One region of the Kribbella sp. NPDC058245 genome, then DNA from elsewhere that is predicted to be linked to it. Evidence: predicted binding sites of a transcription regulator. Region 1 holds the regulator's gene; each other region holds the start of a gene.

Region 1 (4,655 bases):
GTCCGTCGGTCAGCCGGATGCGCTCGCCCGGACCGATCCGCCGTACGACGGCGGCGTGCCGCCCTTCCGCGCCGTCCAGCGTCAGTTCTTCGCCGTCGAGCTCGGCGGCGAAGAAGACCGCGACACCCATCGTTAGTGCTGGCCGAAGGCGTCGCGGAGCCGGCCGAAGACGCCCTTGTGGGCGGCCTGGATCTGACCCTGCGGACGTTCCTCGTCACGCGCCACCGCGAGCTGCCGAAGCAGGTCGATCTGGCTCTCGTCGAGTTTGGTCGGCGTCTCGACGATGATCTGGACGATCAGGTCACCACGACCCGCGTGCCGCAGTCGCGGCACACCACGCGCGGTCAGCGTCATCGCCGTACCGGACTGCGTGCCGGGGCGGATCTCCAGCGGGGTGGTCTCGCCCTCCAGCGTCGGTAGGTCGATCGTCGTACCGAGTGCGGCCGCCGTCATCGGCAGCGTGACCGTGCAGTGCAGGTCGTCGCCGTTGCGGGTGAAGACCTCGTGCTGCTCGACCTCGATCTCGACGTACAGGTCACCGGCCGGGCCGCCGCCGGGGCCGACCTCGCCCTGACCGGACAGCTGCACCCGGGTGCCGGAGTCGACGCCGCCGGGGATCTTGACGGTGACGGTACGACGGGAGCGGACGCGGCCGTCACCGGCGCACTCGACACACGGGTTCGGGATGGTCGTCCCGAAGCCGCGACAGTTCGGGCAGGGGCGCATCGTGCGCACCTCGCCGAGGAACGAACGCTGCGTGTGGGTGACCTCACCACGGCCGTGGCAGATCTCGCAGGTGACCGGCTCGGAGCCGGCGGCCGCGCCGGAACCCGAACAGGTCGGGCACAGTACGGCGGTGTCGACCTTCAGCTCGCGGGTCGTCCCGAAGGCCGCCTCGGCGAGGTCGATCCGCAGCGGGATCAACGCGTCCTGACCACGGCGCGTCCGCGGCCGTGGCCCGCGGGTGGCCCCGCCGGTCTGGCCGAAGAACGCGTCCATGATGTCGGTGAACGTGAACGCCTGGCCGCCGAACCCACCGGCGCCACCGCCCCCGGCGGACGCGAACGGATCGCCGCCGAGATCGTGCATCTGCCGCTTCTGCGGGTCGCTGAGCACCTGGAAGGCGCGGCCGATCTCCTGGAACTTGTGGTGCGCGTCCTCGGAGTCGTTCACGTCCGGGTGGTACTGGCGCGCCAGTTTGCGGTACGCCTTCTTGATCTCGTCCGCTGAAGCGTCACGGCTGACGCCCAGGACGGCGTAGTAATCGGTGCTCATACTCCAGACCAGGGGTTTGTCGAGTTGATCATCAGGAGTCGGCCAGGATCTGGCTGACGTAGCGCGCGACGGCCCGTACGGCGCCCATCGTGCTGGGGTAGTCCATGTGGGTCGGGCCGACGATGCCGAGGGTGGCCAGCGCCTCCGACTTCGACCCGTAGCCGGTCGCGACCACCGAGGTGGTGGCCAGCTCCTCGTACGGGTTCTCGTGACCGATGCGGACGGTCAGGGTCTGCGGGTGGGTCGCCTCACCGAGCAGCTTGAGCAGGATGACGTGCTCCTCCAGCGCCTCCAGCACCGGCTTCACGTTCCGCTCGAAGTCGTCGCCGTACCGGGTCAGGTTGGCAGCACCGCCAACCGCGATCCGCTGCTCACCCATCTCGTCGGTGAAGGCCTCGAGCAGGGTGGTGACGATCGCGGCCACGAGCGGTCGGTCGGCCGGCGCGAAGGCGTCGGCGACCGTGGCCAGCGTGGTGGTCGCGTCGGTCAGCCGCTGGCCGACCAGCGCCGTGTTCAGCCGCGAGCGCAGGTCGGCGACCAACTGGTCCTCGACATCGCGCGGCAGCTCGACGATCCGCTGCTCGACCCGGCCGTTGCTGGTGATCAGCACGAGCAGCAGCCGGCGCGGGGTCATCGTGACGACCTCGATGTGCCGGACGCTCGACCGGTTCAGGGACGGGTACTGCACGATCGCGACCTGGCGGGTGATCTGCGCGAGCAAACGGACAGTTCGCCGTACGACATCGTCCAAGTCGACCGCACCGCCGAGGAAGGAAGTGATCGCCTTCTTCTCGGCCGCGGACAGCGTCTTGACCGTGCTCAGCTTGTCGACGAAGAGCCGGTACCCGGCGTCGGTCGGGATCCGGCCGGCGCTGGTGTGGGGCTGGGTGATGTACCCCTCCTCCTCCAGCGCCGCCATGTCGTTGCGCACGGTGGCGGGGGAGACCCCGAGGTTGTGCCGGTCGACCAGTGTCTTCGAGCCGACCGGCTCATGGGTCGCCACGTAGTCCTCGACGATGGCGCGGAGCACATCCAGCTTGCGCTCGTCCAGCACGCGCACCACCCTCTCAAGACTCTTGGCACTCAAATAGTCAGAGTGCCAGTCTAGGCGGTGTCAGGCGTCGCTCCCAATGGAACGGCTGCGGGGCGCGTCACTGTACTCGTCACATCGAGGGGCTGATCCTGCACGGCAGAGTCGATAAAAGACTCCAGTACGTCGAGCACGTGGTACGCCAGCTCGCCGTTCGCCCGGTGTGGTTCGCCGTTGCGCAAAGCCCTTGCCATGTCGGCCACACCGACACCCCGGCCCGCTCCGGCGTACCCGCCAGCTGTTGGCACTTCGGTCCACTCGCGCTGCGCCGCAGTGACGAGCTCAACCGGCCCATCGAACCCGTTCGGGTCTGGGACGGACAGGCTGCCGTCAGTGCCATGCACCTCGATCCGCGGCAGCCGCCCGGCCCACACGTCGAAGGACATCAGCACGGTGGTCAGCGCACCGGACTCGTGCTCCAGTACGCCGGTGAGGTGCGTCGGCACCTCGACCGGGAAGACCGTCCCGGCCCGGGGACCGGTGTGGATCATCCGCTCCTGCTTGGACTTGCCGGCGCGCGCGGTAACCCGTCGTACCGGACCTAGCAGGGTCACCAGGCTGGTCACGTAGTACGGGCCCATGTCGAGAACCGGGCCGCCACCGGGCTGGTAGTAGAACTCGGGCGCTGGGTGCCATAGCTCGTGGCCGGGCGTCACCATGAAGGCAGTCGCAGCATGCGGCGTGCCGATGTCGCCCCGGTCGATCACCGCGCGTGCGGTCTGGGTTCCGGTGCCGAGAACGGTGTCCGGTGCGCAGCCGATGCGGAGGTCGTTCGCAGCGGCGTACTTGAGGAGCGGCTCGGCTTCGGCACGATCCATGGCCAGCGGCTTCTCGCCGTACACGTGCTTGCCTGCTGCCAGGGCAGCCTGGTGTACGGCGGCGTGGGCTGCGGGGATGGTGAGGTTGAGGACGATGTCGACGTCGTCGGCCGCGTACAGCTCGTCTGGCGAGAGGGCGCGGATGCTGTCGGTAGCGACGGCTTGGGCGCGGCTGAGGTCCAGGTCGGCGACTGCGACCACCTCTACCCCGGGGAGCTTGGCCAGGTGATCCAGGTAGGTGCCGGAGATGACGCCGGTACCGACAATGCCGACGCGGGTCACTTGCTCGCCCACAGCAGCCCCCGCTCGATGATCGTGCGCACCTCAGGTACGTCGAAGTCGTCGAGCTTGTGGCCGACCGTGCAGACGAACACGCGCCCCTCACCCCACGTGCGCGTCCAGACCGCCGGCATCACGGCGCCCTCGATCCAGGGGAAGTCCGGGTGCGAGGCCAGGGTGGTGGTCGCGAGCACGTTGTTGGTCGGGTCCACGTGCAGGTAGTACTGCTCGGTGTGCACGTCGAAGTGCGTGATGCCCTCGACGATCGGGTGCTCCGCGACCACCTCGACGCGGTAGTCGGTGAAGTTGTGCGGATGCGAGATGAACTGACCACCGGTGATGAAGCTGTAGTCGGTGTTGTCCCGGAACGAGTCGACGATCCCGCCGTGCCAGCCCGCGAACCCGGTCCCGCCGCGGATCGCGTCGGCCAGGCTCTTGATGTGCTCCGGCTTCGTCTCCCCCATCGACACGCACTGCAGCACCAGGTCCACCCCGTCCAGCTCCAGGTAGCTCTCGGTGCTCTCCGACGTGGTCACGTCGTACCCGTTCTCCTTCAGGTACGGGATGAACAACTCGGTCGCCTCGACCGGCACATGCCCGTCCCAGCCACCCCGCACCACCAGCGCGCGTCGTGTCGTCACAAGAAACCGCCTTCGAAAGTTTCGCGATTGTCACCGGAAGATTCGCAACGACCTTAGGCGTCACCGAACCGCCCATCAACCCCTAGTAGGGTCGTGGCCGTGACTGGGTGGACCGAGGTTGGCGACAGGTGCTGGGTACGGCGGTACGACGAGTGGGACCTGAACGTCGGACTGGTCGTCGGGTCCGAGGGTGCGTTGGTGATCGACACCCGGGCGACGACCGAAGAAGCCCAGGAACTGCTCGGGCACATTCGTGAGGTGACCGACCTGCCGGTGCGGTGGGTGGTCAACACGCACGCGCACTTCGACCACGTCAACGGGAACAGCGTGTTCACGGAGGCGACGGCGTACGCGCATGAGAACACGGTGGCGTCGGCTGAACTGACTGCCGAGACGTTCTCGGTGGCGAAGGTGATCGACCTCGGGGACCGTCGGGTCGAGTTGCTGTACCTGGGGAACGCGCACACCGACGGCGACGCGGTGGTCGTCGTACCGGATGTGAACGTGTTCTTCCTGGGTGATCTGGTCGAGGAGTCACAGCCTCCGCAGTAC
Region 2 (4,655 bases), on a different contig from region 1:
AGCGCGAGCAGATTGCGCCACACGACGTTGAAGTACGCCGCCGGTGCCGAGTCGGCCGGCTGCGTGAAGTCCCAGCCCTTCAGCGTGTCCTGGCCCTGCCGCTCGAACGCGTCGTTGATCCCGATCCTGAGCAAGGACGGCATCAGCATCTCGGCGGCCGGGTTCTTGGTGTCCAGCTGGATCGACGCCATCTTGGTCGCGTCGAGCGTGCCGGCCTCCTTGATCCGGTTCAGGATCTCCTGTGACCGGTAACCGTAGTCCCAGCTGTCGCTCAGGAAGTACGGATACGTCTTCGGTACGACGGCCTGGTTCGCGGTGACGATGATGCCGTCGGCCGGGTCGAACTCGGTCGGCATCGCCTTGAACGGGACGTAGCCGCTCCAGTCGTTCTTGGGGTCCCAGCCGGCCACGGGCCACTTCCCGCTGGCCACCTTGCGGATCGGGACCAGACCCGGTGCCTGGTAGCCGATGTGGCCTTCGGTGTCGGCGTAGACCAGGTTCTGCGAGGGGACCTCGAACAGCTGGGCCGCATCGCGGAACTGGGTCCAGTTCTGCGCGCGGTTGATCGCGAACAGCGCGTCGGCGGTCTTGCCCGGCCGGAGCGCGGTCCATTGCAGCGCGACGCCGTACGCCTTGTCGGACTTGTCCCGTCTGGCGGCCAGCTCACCGGTCGCGCGCTCGTCGGCGCCGACGTCGGAGACGATCGGACCGTGCCGGGACTCGCGCACGGTGATCTTCACCGGTTGGTCCTGACCGGCGACCTGGAAGGTCTCCTCACGGGTCGTGAGCGGCTTCCAGCGGTTGTTGTAGAGGACGTTGTCCCCCTCGATCCGCTCCAGGTACAGGTCCTGGACGTCGGGGTCGAGGTTGGTGAAGCCCCAGGAGATCGCGTTGTTGTGGCCGATCACCACGCCGGGCAGTCCGGAGAAGCTGAAGCCGGAGACGTCGTACGGGCAGGTGCGGCCGAGCTTGGTGCAGTGCAGGCCGATCTGCGTCCAGACGCCCGGCATGGTCGCGCCGAGGTGCGGGTCGTTGGCCAGCAGCGGCTTGCCGCTCTCGGTGTGGTCACCGGACACGACCCACGAGTTCGAACCGATGCCTTCGCCCTGACCGAGCAGCTGCGGCAGGCCCTTGGCGACCTTGTCCACCGAGTCGAGCGACTTCAGCAGGTCCGTGGTCAGCATGCCGCGCCGCAGCTCGTTACCGGCCGGCGGAGTGGAGCTGAACTTGCCGTCCGCGCCGACCGAGGCCGTCGCGATGATCGGCTCGTTCCGGTCGTACGGATACGCCGGGTAGAGACCGTCGACGCTCTTCGAGGGGATGGTGGCCAGCAGCTTGGTGCGGTTGATCTCCTCGTCCATGTTGCCGCCGAGGTCCCAGGCCATCGCCTTCAGCCACGCCATCGAGTCGGCCGCGGTCCACGGCTCCGGCCGGTAGTCACGACGGCCGTTGGGATCCAGGCCCAGTACGGCGTACTCCAGGCTGAGGCCGGAGCCGCTGTGCTTGTCCAGGTAGGCGTTCACACCGCGGGCGTAGTCGTCCAGGTACTGCCGGGTGGTCGGGCTGACCAGCCCGAGCTCCTTCTCGGCGACCCGGCGCCAGCCCATCGTCCGGACGAACTTGTCCGTCTCCAGCGCGTCCTTGCCGAACAGCTCACTCAGCCGGCCCGCGGTGACGTGCCGGCGGAAGTCCATCTCGAAGAACCGGTCCTGCGCGGCCACATAGCCCTGCGCGGCGAACAGGTCGGACGGGTCGGAGGCGTAGATCTGCGGGATGCCGTTGGCGTCCCGGACCACCTCGACGTCGGCGTCCAGACCCGCCAGCTCGATGTTCCCGTCGTAGGAGGGGAACGAGTGGCGGACGACGAAAACAGCAGTACCGGCGATCACCACGAGGACCGTGGCGAGCGCTATACCGCAGATGATGACGGCTCGAAGCAGGCGACGCACGGACCCAACCGTAGAGAATGCGGACCCTGGGCCCAAATGGGGTCCCGCTGAACTTTGCGTTGCTCTGCGTCCGGAGCGGGCTCCGGGGCGGAGTTGAGCGGGAAGTTTGGAATACTTCGGGGCGCTGACGCATTATTAGCAGTCGAGTAGCAGGAGTGCCAGCCGGCCTGAAGGGAACCAACCGTGCCCACGTACCAGTACCAGTGCACCGACTGTGGTGAGGCGCTCGAGGTGCGGCAGAGCTTCACCGACGACGCGCTGACCGTCTGCCCCAACTGCCAGGGCACGCTGCGTAAGGTCTTCAACGCGGTGGGTGTTGTCTTCAAGGGCTCCGGTTTCTACCGCAACGACAGCCGCTCCACGAGCACGAGCTCGGTCCCGGCCAAGTCGGAGTCGGCCTCGTCGTCGAGCAAGTCGGAGTCGTCGTCCAGCTCGACGTCCTCGTCCTCGGACTCCGGATCGTCGTCGAAGTCCTCGGACTCCTCGAGCAAGGGCAGCTCCTCCAGCTCGACCAGCGCCGCCTGATTCTCGGCTGTGGATAACTGAAAGCAGGGCCGGAGAAACTCGTACTTTCTCTGGCATGACAAACCTTTCGTTCCTCCGCGACCTCTCCCGAGCCGCTCGCTGGCACCGCCGTCTCCTCGCCGGTGTCGCCGCTGCGGCCGCCGTCTACTTCGGCCTGACGTCTCTTGCCCCGGCTCCTCCCCCGACAGTCACGGTGCTCGCCGCAGCACGCGATCTGTCCGGCGGCGTCGTGCCAACTCCGAGTGACCTCCGTTCGCTTGAGCTACCCGCCGATGCCATTCCCTCGGGAGTGCTGAAACCTGGCGCCGATGTCGCCACGCGTGTGCTGAGCGGGCCGGTCAGATCCGGCGAACCACTCACCGACGCGCGCTTTCTCGGCCCTAGCTTGGTTCCACCGGGGTCGGTCGCTTATCCGTTCCGCATCGGTGATGCCGAGATCAGCGGCTTGCTGCGGGTCGGCGATCGACTCGACCTGTACGCCGGAACCAGTACGCCGACCGCCTCCGCCGGGCTCGTGGCCCACGCCGTACGGGTGATTGCCCTGCCTGCTTCGCGTTCGACTGCTGGCGCGCTGATCGTGGTGGGCGTCTCATCTGCGGTGGCCGCCAGACTTGCCCAGGCCACAACGAACTCGAGGATCAGCGTTGCCCTGACTCCGGATACGAGTTGATCGTCTGCGGCGCGGTCCCTCGCGTGACCAGTGGCGCGGTTCTACGTTGACCGGAGTACAACGTCCGCTTCGTGGAGGCACTCCAATGCTCAAGGGCTTCAAAGAATTCATCATGCGCGGGAACGTCGTCGACCTCGCGGTCGCCGTCGTCATCGGCGCCGCATTCGGCAAGATCGTCACCGCGCTCGTCGACAACCTGATCAACCCGCTGATCGCGGCGATCTTCGGCAAGCCCGATCTGTCCGGCGTCGGGAACTTCAAGATCGGCAAGGGAGAGTTCCACATCGGCCTCATCCTGAACGAGTTGCTCAGCTTCCTGTTCGTCGCCGCTGCCATTTACTTCTGCATCGTGTTCCCGCTCAACAAGCTGGCCGAGCGTCGTAAGCGCGGCCAGGAGCCCGCGCCGGACGACGAGCCGCTGACCACGGACCAGCAGCTGCTGGTCGAGATCCGCGATTCGCTGCGTCAGCGCTCCTAGTTCACGAACTCCACGATCGTCCGCACGAATTGGTCCAGGTACGGCGGGAAGTCGGGGCGCGGTGGTTCCGGGTAGCCGGACAGCTCCCGGCTTCCCGGGACCAGCCCCAGCAGGGCGTCGACCGTCCTGCGCTGGTGCATCGGGTTCTCCATCAGCGACGGCAGGACGGCGACCGGGATCCGGGCCAGACCCGCGAGCTCGGCGTCCGTCGTACCGCGCAATGTGTCGCCGGCCAGGAGCCGGCCGGCGTCCTCGGGTGCGCATCCGCGGCCGAGGAGGCCGGCCCGGGTGAGCGTGTCCACACCGGCGTCACCGGCGGTTGCGGGCCAGGCGAGGACCAGCCGGTCGACCAGCTCGGGGTAGACCAATGTCAGGCGAGCAGCAACTGTGCATCCGTTGGATGCGCCGATGATCGTCAGCGGTTCGATGCGCTTGGCCAGCAGTTCACTGAGGGCGTCGACCTCGACACCCCAGTCGTTCGGCAGCCTCGGGCGATCCGGAGCGAGCACGGTCAGACCGGCCGCTGCAAGTCCGGCGGTGATGCCCGGCGTACCCCAGAACTTCTGCGCGTCCATCGGGTCCCAGAGACCGCCATGGACGAGCAGGACGGTGGTGCTCATCCGTGGTGCGGTGGGACCTCGCGCAGGATGCGCTCGTCGTCATCGCTGCCGGGGTCGTTCTCGCCCCAGCTCCGCGGGTCGTCGTCGCGGGTCTGGTCGGGCAGCACCGGCTCGTCGTCCTCGTACGGGCTCGTCATGGTTCCAGGTTACCGAGCTGGCGGGGCTCTCCGGTGCCGAGTTCACGAGGCTGGTCCGAAACGACTTCACCCTGGACGGCATTCGGGTCGATCTGCGGGGCGACGGCAGCCTGGAGCAGCGGCTGGATCCCCGGCTCACCATGCCAGCGGTCGCTTCCGAGCACGTTCCAGGCCGACAGCACGGACAGCGTCGGCATCGCCAGACCGGCGAGCTGCAACGGCTCGGCGTTCTGGAAGGCCATGGTGATCCGCCAGTTCGCGGGATCGGGATAGAAC
Region 3 (4,655 bases), on a different contig from region 1:
GTCACGGTACCGGCTCAACGCGCCGAAGACCGCGACACAGACCTCTTGAGAGACGTCGTCGACCATGTCGGCGCCGCCGGGATAGGTCCACAACCGGGACCGGACGTAGCGGTGCGCTACGGCGCGCACCCGTGTGAGCAGGTCGTTGAGAGCTGCATGGTCCCCGTTGGCGGCAAGCGCGGCTAGATCCCTGAGCTCGACCCGGTCGTGGGTGTGCGGTACTCGGACCTCAGTCACCCCTCGCCCCCTCGTGTCGGACCGGTCAGCGTGAAAGATGGTACGGCTCTCACCTATTCCTTGCCTAGTGGCAATTCGTGGTCAGTACCGGCCACTTCATCACGATCTGTCACTACCGGCCCGTACGAACGGCCCTAACCCGATCTCCGCGGCGGCCGTGCACAGGTAGTGGGGACCGTGAACACGTCATCAGGTGTTCACGGTCCCCGTTTCTTGTCCCACCCAGGTCGAGCAACCACAGAAAGCGCACCGCCCGCCGGATCCGTGAGGACCGGCGGGCGGTGCGGGGTACTACTGCCTGAGGTCAGTGACCGTGGCCGTGGCCGTGACCGGCTGCGGCAGGCTCTTCTTCCTCGGGCTTGTCGACGACCAGGGTCTCGGTCGTCAGCAGCAGGGCGGCGATGGAGCCGGCGTTGGCGAGCGCGGAACGCGTCACCTTGACCGGGTCCAGGACACCCTGGGCGAGGAGGTCGCCGTACTCGCCGGTGGCGGCGTTGAAGCCGCTACCGATCTCGAGCTCCGCAACCTTCGCGGTCACGACGTAACCCTCGTAGCCACCGTTCTCGGCGATCCAGCGCAGCGGCTCGACGACCGACTTGCGAACGATCCGGACACCCGCGAGCTCGTCGCCCTCGAGGCCCAGGCCGTCGTCCAGCACCGTGGCGGCGTGCACCAGAGCAGAGCCGCCACCGGCGACGATGCCCTCTTCGATCGCGGCGCGCGTCGCGGAGACGGCGTCCTCGATCCGGTGCTTCTTCTCCTTGAGCTCGACCTCGGTGGCCGCGCCGACCTTGATCACGCAGACGCCGCCGGCGAGCTTCGCCAGCCGCTCCTGCAGCTTCTCGCGGTCCCAGTCGGAGTCGGTCCGCTCGATCTCGGCCTTGATCTGGTTGACCCGGCCCTCGATGTCGTCGGCCTTGCCGGCACCCTCGACAACAGTGGTGTTGTCCTTGGTGACGACGATGCGCCGCGACGTACCGAGCACCTCGAGGCCGACCTGGTCGAGCTTCAGCCCGACCTCCGGCGCGATGACCTGGGCGCCGGTGAGGGCAGCGAGGTCCTCGAGCATCGCCTTGCGGCGGTCACCGAAGCCCGGCGCCTTGACGGCGACGGAGGTGAAGTTGCCGCGGATCTTGTTCACCACGAGGGTGGACAGGGCCTCGGCCTCGACGTCCTCGGCGATGATCAGCAGCGTCTTGCCGGACTGCACGACCTTCTCCAGCAGCGGCAGCAGGTCCGCGATCGCGGAGATCTTGCCCTGGTGGATCAGGATGTACGGGTCCTCCAGCACCGCTTCGCCGGCCTCGGCGTCGGTGATGAAGTACGGCGAGATGTAGCCCTTGTCGAACTGCATGCCCTCGGTGAACTCGAGCTCGGTCCCGAAGGTGTTCGACTCCTCGACGGTGATCACACCGTCCTTGCCGACCTTGTCGAACGCGTCCGCGATCAGGGTGCCGATCTCGGCGTCCCGGGCGGAGATGGTGGCGACGTGGGCCATGTCGCCCTTGTCGTCCACCGGCCGGGCGGTCTCGACGAGCCGCGCGGAGACGGCCTCGACAGCCGCCTCGATCCCGCGCTTGAGGCCCATCGGGTTGACCCCGGCGGCGACGGCCCGCAGGCCCTCGTGCACCAGCGCCTGCGCCAGCACCGTCGCGGTGGTGGTGCCGTCACCGGCGACATCGTTGGTCTTGGTGGCGACCTCCTTGGCCAGCTGCGCACCAAGGTTCTCGAACGGGTCGTCCAGCTCGACCTCACGGGCGACGGTCACACCGTCGTTGGTGATGGTCGGGGCGCCCCACTTCTTGTCCAGGACGACGTAGCGGCCCTTCGGGCCCAGCGTCACCTTCACCGTGTTCGCGAGCTTGTCGACGCCACGCTCCAGCGCGCGCCGAGCGTTCTCGTCGAACTCGAGGATCTTCGGCATGAAGAAAACCAGTCCTTTTCTGAATGTCTCGCGTAGCAGGCTTCGAACCAAAATCCCACTGCCCTGACCCACTCCGCCCCGGTACCAGAGGTAACCGGGGCGGTGTCAGTCAGGAACAGTGGGCGGTCGTCACTTGCTGACGACTGCGAGGATGTCGCGGGCGCCCAGGATCAGGTAGTCCTGGCCGTCGTACTTGACCTCGGTGCCGCCGTACTTGGAGTAGATGACCTTGTCGCCAACGGAGACGTCCAGCGGGACGCGGTTGCCGTTGTCGTCGATCCGGCCCGGACCGACGGCGAGGATCTCGCCCTCCTGGGGCTTCTCCTTGGCGGTGTCCGGGATCACCAGGCCGGACTTCGTGGTCTGCTCGGCTTCGAGCGGCGCGACGAGGACGCGGTCCTCGAGCGGCTTGATCGTGACCGACACTTGCTGACCTCCACGGTCGATTCGCATTTTGTCTGTGGTGCTGCGGTGGTCGCGCTCCCCTGCCGTCGCGGGGCTCAGGAGGCCGGACCACTGGCACACTCCCTAGGAGAGTGCCAACACCGAATCTAGGCCGCGATTAGCACTCGGTCAACTCGAGTGCCAAGTCTGTCTCGATACGAGACATCCAGGAGTCGTCACTCCGGGCAACTCTCGGCCACGCACCGGAGTCCCGGACAGGAACCCGATCGGACGGGTCCCGGACCTTGGAGAGGGGTCACCATGTCCATTCGTCTGCTGAAGTCCGCGATCGCCGTGACCGCACTCGCCGCCACCCCGCTGGTCGCCGCGGCAGCACCTGCCTCCGCCGCACCACTCAGCCAGTGTGACGCCGCGATGTTCAAGAAGGTCGGGAGCGGCTGGACCGTCTTCGTCCCGAGCGAGTGGTCCTGCTACGACAAGCTCTGAGCACGCGGCCGTGCGCAGATCGTGGTCACACGCTGGCCTAACGCAGGCCGGCGTGGGACCGTCTTCCCATGGCTTTCACGCTCCCCAAGCTGCCGAAACTCTCCGGCCGCACCCTTGTGGTGCTCGCCGCCGTAGGTGCGTTGGCGGTCGGTGCGGTCGCGGCGAATGCCTCCAAACACCAGCAGGCGGCGGCCCCGAAGCCCGCGAGCGACCAGGCCGCACCGCTCACTGCCAGCAAGGCCAGTGACCAGACCTCTCTGGAGGCGGCGGCCGTGGCGGAGGCCAAACTGAGCCAGTGCCGCTCCGCGCGGCTCATCCCGGTGAACAAGACCTGGGGTATCCCGATGCCGTCGGTCAACGGCAGTTCCAGCACCAACTGCAACCTCAAGTACGGCGACAACCCGCACCGCGGCTCCGACCGGACAGGTGATCCCGAGACCTCCATCCAGGTCCTGCAGCGCAACCTGAACTCCTGCTACGGCACCAAGCTCACCGTCGACGGCATCTACGGCAAGAACACCCGCGCCGTCGTCACCATGGTCCAGCGCAAGCACCAGATCATCGCGGACGGCATCTACGGCCCCAAGACCCGCTCCGCCATGAACTGGCGCCTCTACGCCGCCAGCACCCGCACCTGGAGCAAGACCTGCTCGAGCCCGCTCTAAAGTGAGCAGGTGACGCTCACCGCCCTACTGCACCAGCCCGAAGTCCTGGAGGCTGCCTGCAAGGAGTACCAGCCGGGCAGTGAACTCCAGCTAGTCGAGAAGCTCCGACGCCGGTACGACGGTGCTCTGGTCAGCGCCGCGGTCACACAAGCCGCACTGCGCCACCGAGCGGTCGCGAAGTTCGGTGCTGATGCCGAACTGATGTTCTTCACCCCGGACGGCTATGAGCAGGCCACTCGCACCGTTGTAGGCACGCACCGCGCTGCCCGGATCGCTGCGGCCTTGCCGGGCAGCAGTGTGGTCGACCTGGGCTGCGGAATCGGCGGTGACCTCATTAGCGCCGCCCGCGCCGGCCTACGAGTCACCGGCGTCGAACGAGACCCCGACACCGCGACTGCTGCACGAGCCAACCTGGCTGCACTCGGCCTGCCGGGTGACGTGCTGGTCGGCGACGCCGAGTCAACCGACCTCACGCCGTACGACGTCGTCTTCGCCGACCCGGCCCGACGGGCAGACGGGCGGCGCGTGTTCGACCACAACGCCTACTCACCACCCTGGAGCTTCGTCACCGGACTGCTGGAGCGCACCGCGTGTGTGAAGGTCGCACCCGGGATCCCACACGACGCCGTACCGGAAGGTGTCGAGGCCGAGTGGATCAGCGACGCCGGTGAGGTGAAAGAGGCGGCCCTGTGGTCAGGTGCCCTGTACTCCGGCACTGCGCGACGAGCGACGCTGTTGCCAGGCGGTGCGACTGTGACCGACGCACCATCAGCTGACAGCGGTCCTGTCGGCCAGTACATCTACGAGCCGGATGGAGCCGTCGTACGGGCCGGTCTGGTCACTGCTGTCGCCGCTGCGGTCGACGGATGGCTGCTGGACCCGCGGATCGCCTACGTGACTGCGGACAAGCTCGTGGAGACTCCCCTCGCATCGGCGTA

Evidence for each region. Region 1 encodes HrcA, which represses chaperone genes, less so after heat shock. Its sites were predicted from a motif close to TTGGCACTCGNNNNNNNCGAGTGCCAA; they were not measured.
Region 2: ACFVWG_RS40640 (FmdB family zinc ribbon protein) is a predicted target of HrcA. The motif match lies at 2,085-2,111, and genes of this name have one in related genera.
Region 3: groES (co-chaperone GroES) is a predicted target of HrcA. The motif match lies at 2,724-2,750, and genes of this name have one in related genera.

What each region holds. Positions count from the first base shown of each region.
Region 1 covers NZ_JBHVWY010000010.1:52,030-56,684, reverse strand. The annotation lists gene ACFVWG_RS23210 (16S rRNA (uracil(1498)-N(3))-methyltransferase) at 1-130, opposite strand, end outside; gene dnaJ (molecular chaperone DnaJ) at 133-1,275, opposite strand; gene hrcA (heat-inducible transcriptional repressor HrcA) at 1,307-2,329, opposite strand; gene ACFVWG_RS23195 (Gfo/Idh/MocA family protein) at 2,380-3,477, opposite strand; gene ACFVWG_RS23190 (ThuA domain-containing protein) at 3,462-4,103, opposite strand; gene ACFVWG_RS23185 (MBL fold metallo-hydrolase) at 4,203-4,655, shown strand, end outside.
Region 2 covers NZ_JBHVWY010000030.1:8,004-12,658, reverse strand. The annotation lists gene ACFVWG_RS40645 (penicillin acylase family protein) at 1-1,949, opposite strand, end outside; gene ACFVWG_RS40640 (FmdB family zinc ribbon protein) at 2,133-2,474, shown strand; gene ACFVWG_RS40635 (Flp pilus assembly protein CpaB) at 2,530-3,144, shown strand; gene mscL (large conductance mechanosensitive channel protein MscL) at 3,230-3,622, shown strand; gene ACFVWG_RS40625 (alpha/beta fold hydrolase) at 3,619-4,242, opposite strand; gene ACFVWG_RS40620 (hypothetical protein) at 4,239-4,379, opposite strand; gene ACFVWG_RS40615 (hypothetical protein) at 4,376-4,655, opposite strand, start outside.
Region 3 covers NZ_JBHVWY010000001.1:681,779-686,433, reverse strand. The annotation lists gene shbA (RNA polymerase sigma factor ShbA) at 1-237, opposite strand, end outside; gene groL (chaperonin GroEL) at 542-2,161, opposite strand; gene groES (co-chaperone GroES) at 2,291-2,587, opposite strand; gene ACFVWG_RS03400 (hypothetical protein) at 2,867-3,052, shown strand; gene ACFVWG_RS03395 (peptidoglycan-binding protein) at 3,121-3,717, shown strand; gene ACFVWG_RS03390 (methyltransferase domain-containing protein) at 3,727-4,655, shown strand, end outside.